DNA from 2 places in the Vibrio splendidus genome. Region 1 is predicted to be linked to the other one. Evidence: riboswitches for the same ligand, from Rfam matches in the RefSeq annotation. Region 1 holds a riboswitch; the other holds the start of a gene.
What was found. Region 1 has a riboswitch for cyclic di-GMP ahead of gbpA (N-acetylglucosamine-binding protein GbpA). Riboswitches for the same ligand answer to the same signal wherever they lie in the genome.
Positions count from the first base shown of each region.

Region 2: another riboswitch for cyclic di-GMP. It lies ahead of OCU90_RS11560 (TfoX/Sxy family DNA transformation protein); the one in region 1 lies ahead of gbpA (N-acetylglucosamine-binding protein GbpA).

Region 1 is NZ_AP025509.1:103,530-106,675, forward strand. It holds gene cyoE (heme o synthase) at 1-146, shown strand, start outside; gene gbpA (N-acetylglucosamine-binding protein GbpA) at 257-1,723, opposite strand; cyclic di-GMP riboswitch class I at 1,796-1,885, opposite strand; gene OCU90_RS17915 (hypothetical protein) at 2,209-2,562, shown strand; gene OCU90_RS17920 (hypothetical protein) at 2,656-2,997, shown strand; gene OCU90_RS17925 (DUF3820 family protein) at 3,010-3,146, shown strand, end outside.
Region 2 is NZ_AP025508.1:2,597,118-2,600,263, forward strand. It holds gene torD (molecular chaperone TorD) at 1-225, shown strand, start outside; gene purR (HTH-type transcriptional repressor PurR) at 542-1,546, shown strand; cyclic di-GMP riboswitch class I at 1,717-1,802, shown strand; gene OCU90_RS11560 (TfoX/Sxy family DNA transformation protein) at 1,930-2,520, shown strand; gene OCU90_RS11565 (TVP38/TMEM64 family protein) at 2,655-3,146, shown strand, end outside.

The DNA of each region.
Region 1 (3,146 bases):
TGGTGCTCAACGGTGGGTTTGTCTATCACGCGTGGGTTCTGAAATATCGTGATGAACCTAATATGGCGATGAAGACCTTTAAGTTCTCCATCTATCATCTCATGATCTTGTTTGTGGCTCTGTTGGCAGACCACTATCTACTTTGATAACCGCATTTCTGCTGTTGCTGAATAAGAAAACGGATGCTCTGGGCATCCGTTTTTGTTTGGCTAATTACACAAGCTCACATACTTGAAAGTAAGTAACTCGCTAACAATTAGTCCACTTTGTTCCATGCATCTTGCCAGTGTGAACCGACACCTGGTTCGTACTGAGTTGCTGTTGGAGCCCATTGAACACAGTAGCCAGAGTATGGGAACTCTTTACACTGATAAACGCCACCATCGCTGCTCAGAACCTTTGTTCCTGCTGTGTAAGACTCAATGCTTTCTGGGAACACGAAGTCGTAGTCGCCTGCTGGTGGCGGTGTTTGCTCGTCCATTAGGTGGAAATCAAGCGTGTTCTGATCCACTAAGTTACCTTGGTCATCTTTCGTCACAACCACAAGCATGTGGTGGCCAGCTTCAGACTTAGACAGAGTCAGCTGAACACCTTCAGCTTGTCCGTCTGTTAACTCAGACTTCTGAGATGCAAGTGCTTCACGATGATGGTTGTACACAGTCAATTCAGCTTGAATATCGCCTGTTGCTGCTAGCGTAAGGTCAAGCTGAGTAGGTTGGCTCTCATCGATAATGTACTCTGACTCTAGACCTGTTACTTCTAGCTCATGCTCCGGTTCTGGAGTATCAATCTTGTAGCCGATTTCTACACTGTTAAAGCCAGAGCCCGCTTTTAGATAAACAGGGTTAGTGCCGTAAACGGGGGCGAAATCACCTTGGTCGTTTAATTGACCTGCTTTGATTTGCGTCTGCTCTTGATTGATTTTAGAAGAAAGAGCGTAAGACCAGTTATTGGCTTTGCCTTGCTCAGTACTTTCAATCACAAGCTCAGTGCTGTATGAGGCGTTTTCACCGGATTGGTCGAATACGCGAGTATAAACAGCATCACCAACATTCAGGTCTTGTGTTGGGTTGATTTGACCGCCTTGATCCCAATCCGGGATGATAGGGCCGTCGCCATCAAACTTCACATCGATAACGTTGTAGAAAGCCATTGCAGTATCACCCACATCCCATACCGCAAGGATCACTTGATAACCTTCGCGTTCTGGCACATTACACAAGTGGCTGACTTGCATCGGTGGTTGTTCTCCATTTCCTTCAACAACACAGAATGGCGTTAAGTCAAAAGAACTGCGTGCCAAAGGCTGGTTTGGGTTCCAGTCTGGTTGAGTAATGTAGTATTTCCAGTCGTGAGTCTTGTGATTAGCAGTGAACGTCCACTCGAAGTATTGAGAACCAGACTTGATCGGGCGTTTAACCCAGCGATCGGCTGTCTGCTCGTCCAGCGCTGCCGCTAAAGATGATTGCGCGCTGGCGATTTTTCCATCTGCAGGGCCGACTTCAGGGAAGCCTTCAGGGCCTTCCACACTCTGTGGCTCATATTGGATACCACCGCAGTTGGTGTTTTTTTGTTGTGTATCACTCGCTGGGAACTTACATAGGGCGACACGACTCTCAGCAACGCCATTATTGTATGCCGAAACATAACCGTGACCGAAGCTTGCTCCACTTACGCTAAGTAGCGATAGTGCGATGAGCGATTTTTTTGGGAGTTGTTTCATTATTTGTCCTTACTGTATTTGGCCGACAAAAAAGAGAACACTCCAGCATGCATTGACACTTAAATCCTATTAAGTGGCGGCCCCGCTATCATAGACAGAATAATTGTCGACAGACCGGTGGCTTTGCGTCCTATTCTTTCAAATAGTTTGCCAGAAGTGCGTTTGAGCAAGCGAAATGTAGCCAACCAGTTTTATAAATGCGAATCAATAGATTGAAATGTGGAATGCCAATCTCGAACTTTTAATTCTTAATACAAATTAACTTGCTATATGTTTGGTTCGATAATGTATAAATTATTGATATAAATGAAGAAAGTATTTACTCTAATCGCTTTTGTGAATGTTTTTCGATTGTGATGTTTTGTTCTACACGACAATTGCGCGCATATCAAAACCAAACCTTTGGTTTCCACTAACCAAACCCTGACATGCTATGTATGAAAAGCCGGACAATTGATTGGTATGAATTATATAAAGGAGTCGGTATGGAATTCACAGAACTAGATAGAGACGCGTTATATCAAACGTGGATGTCACAAAAATCGAGAATGCGTATTACGCAGATGGAGTTTTCAAAAAAGCTTGGAATGAACCAGCTTGATTTCTCTAGAGTGCTAAGAGGCGAGACGCCATTAACTATGTCTTTCGTTAGTCACTTTTGTCGTTTACTTCATTTAGAGCCTAGGAATGTGTTTCCTTCACTTAAAGAAGGTAATGAGTCAGGGCCAAAAGTGGTCTACCTGAAAAGTAGAATGAGCGTTGATGGTGAGATCCAAAATGCTTATATCGAAGGAAATCAGGTAATCGTAGAGTATGCACACACCGTTCAGCATGATTAATTTTAAAGCTAGCTCTGAGTTTTAACTCCCCTTTTCTACAAACTTTTCATATAAGGTATGACTTACTCAATTAAATTCCTTAATTTTAACTAAGTGCGTAATGAAACCTCTAAAAGCTTTTTGTTTGTTGCAACCAGCATCTTCTTGTTTGGTTGTGCAGGCGGCTCAATTAAAACCGCAACTAAATTCACCAGTTATAAAGATTTTCAGCCAGGCCCTGACGGAGGTGTTGACTTAGTTTGGGCAAGGATTGGGCTACGTGATGCGCAGCGATTGAAATCCAAGTTAGACGACTATGACTCTGTTGTGATCGACCGAGAAGCAGGCAACAAAGACTTTTCAACTATGATTGATTCGCTAGATGATGCCAAAGATGCGATCAACTATTGGGTTGAACGTTTAGGTGATACTCTACAGAATATTGATGATGCTTAGAAAGAGCCTGTAATGCTAGAGAAAGAGAACCTGATTAAACTTGCTAGAATGCAAATGCCATTTGGTAAATACGCTGGTCGTACGTTGATTGACTTGCCTGAAGAATATTTGCTGTGGTTCGACAAAAAAGGGTTCCCCTCTGGTGAGCT
Region 2 (3,146 bases), on a different replicon from region 1:
TTCCTTGGCAACTTGATCATCCGTTCTAATGAAACTGAGCTTGAAGAAGAGCTAGAAAAATCGTTCATTGTTCAACAGCAATTTATCGAGCAACAACTTCTTACTTGGGTACCAAAGTTCAACGTTAAATGTCATGACGTTGACGAATTCGGTTTCTACGCATCAGTCTCATCTCTGTTACTTGCATTCTGCAAATTGGACACACAATACCTCGCTGGTGAATAAGCTTATTGGATGACTCGTTAAATAAATTCAGAAGAATGTGACAATTCACCCGGATTTCCGGGTGAATTTTATTGCGAGTAATTTCTAGTCAGTCTAAAATTGTGACCGCAAACGATAAAATATGAAACATTCACGAAATGCTATGCTTATTATAGTTTTGAGCATTTCGGTGTTAAGACAAGCCGCTCAATAGCGGTTTTTTGTTTTTTAGCACTTTAGTACCCAAAGAGCCCTACAAATTTAAGCTCTTAGTTAGGTAGCTTAACGGCTACTTCATTCCGTACTTTGGGAAAGTAGCTTCTAATAGGATAAAACCATGGCCACTATAAAAGATGTCGCTCGCTTAGCAGGCGTATCAACAACAACCGTTTCTCACGTAATCAACAAAACTCGCTTTGTTGCAGAAGCGACGCAAGAAAAAGTAAATAAAGCCGTAGACGAACTGAACTATGCACCAAGTGCCGTTGCTCGTAGTTTGAAGTGCAATACAACCCGCACTATCGGCATGCTAGTTACTCAATCAACTAACCTATTCTTCTCTGAAGTTATCGATGGTGTTGAAAGCTACTGCTACCGTCAAGGTTACACTTTGATCCTGTGTAATACGGGCGGTATCTATGAGAAGCAACGTGACTACATTCGAATGCTTGCAGAGAAACGTGTAGATGGCATCTTAGTTATGTGTTCTGACCTAACTGAAGAGCTGAGAGGCATGTTAGACCGTCACGCTGACATTCCTAAAGTGATTATGGATTGGGGCCCTGAGAGTTCTCAAGCAGATAAGATCATCGACAACTCTGAAGAAGGTGGTTACCTAGCGACCAAATACCTCATTGATCACGGTCACTCCAAGATTGCTTGTTTAAGTGGCCACTTAGACAAAGCGGCATGTGTTGAACGCATCGCGGGTTACAAACGCGCACTCAACGAAGCTAAGATTGCTGCCGATGATAACATGATCATTGAAGGTAACTTCGAGTGTGATACTGCGGTTCTTGCGGCAGAGAAAATCATTAAGATGGTAGATCGCCCAACGGCCGTATTCTGTTTTAACGACACGATGGCACTCGGCCTAATGAGCAGACTGCAAGAGAAAGGAATTCGTATCCCTGAAGATATTTCAGTGATCGGCTATGACAACATCGAGCTGGCTGAATACTTCTCTCCGCCGTTAACAACGGTTCACCAACCCAAACGTCGTGTTGGTAAGAACGCTTTCGAAATTTTGTTAGAACGCATTAAAGATAAAGACCATGAAAAGCGTGTGTTCGAAATGCATCCTGAAATTGTTGAGCGAAGCACAGTTAAAACGTTAAATTAATTGATAAATTCAGTTTAATATAATTAAGCGCACCTTTAGGTGCGCTTTTTTTATCAACAACATGAATGAACCTGGTATCATACTGGAAAGATCATTAATTGAAGCAATATCACATTTTGAAATAACAAGTGTGAGCCTCATTCAACAAAAACTTTATTCTATTCAATCAGTCACGCACAGGGCAAATCACTTGAAAGAGTGAGACGCAAAGCTTCCGGCCTAAACCACTCGTTGGTATGGTAGCGGGGTTACCGATGGCAAAATGCAGTAACTACTAATAATTTAGTAATTTACGGCTAATTGACAATTTAATTGCAACATTTTGCTAATCTCTCGGACCTGCTTATTTGGTGGCGTAGTTCAAATACACCGAGATAAATAACATGGATAAACCGATACTAAAGGATTCAATGAAATTATTTGAATCCCTAGGAAAAATAAAATCACGCTCGATGTTTGGTGGCTTCGGTCTTTTTGCTGATGACACTATGTTTGCTCTGGTTGTAAATGACCAGTTGCACATACGAGCAGACAAATGCACAACGAAACAGTTCGAACAACAAGGGTTTCAACCGTACGTCTACAAAAAACGTGGTTTCCCTGTCGTTACTAAATATTTCGCTTTACCTGAAGGCCTGTGGCAAGACCAAGAGAAAATCTTGCAGCTTGCAACGACGTCTCTGGGTTTTGCTAAAGAAGAAAAAGCTGAGCAATCTTCAGCTAAGCCTACTCGACTCAAAGATCTGCCCAACCTTCGACTCGCCACTGAGCGTATGTTGAAAAAAGCAGGGATCGATTCCGTAGAACGTTTATATGAATCTGGCTCTGTAAACGCATTTAACGCCATCAAAGAATCACATGCGTCTTCTGTCAGTATTGAACTACTTTGGGCGTTAGAAGGCGCGATCAATGGCACACATTGGTCTGTTATACCGCAGCAGCGTCGTGAAGAGCTTATCAATCGCGTCAATTAACATTGTCAGTGCAAATTATCTATATAACTAAGCCGCATTTACTGCGGCTTTTTTTATATCTGCTGAAAGTTAATCTATGCTTTGCCTGTCTATCTATACTAATGGTATACATTGAAAATTTGGAGGAAGTATCAATGAGTAAGAAAATGATATTGGGTATTGTGTTGGTCGTAACCATCGTCTTGTTAGGCGTCAATTTCGGCCAATACCTAACGCTTGAAAATGCCAAGGCCCAACAAGCCGTTTTAAATGACTACATTGATAGCAACTTCATTGCTGCCGCTGCTATCTATTTTGTCGCGTATATAATGATTACTGCTTTCTCCATTCCTGGTGCCGCTGTTGTGACCCTATTAGGGGCCGCGCTATTTGGCTTCTGGAACAGCTTGCTGCTGGTATCTTTCGCGAGTGCGATCGGTGCGACCTTAGCATTCTTAAGTAGCCGTTATCTGTTACGTGACTGGATTCAAACCAAGTTTGGTGACAAATTAGCAACGATTAACAAGGGCGTTGAAAAAGACGGAGCATTTTACTTATTTTCTCTGCGTCTGATTCCTGTCTTCCCGTTTTTCCTTATCAATCTGTTGATGGGTCTAACACCGATGTCAGTGAGTCGTTACTACATT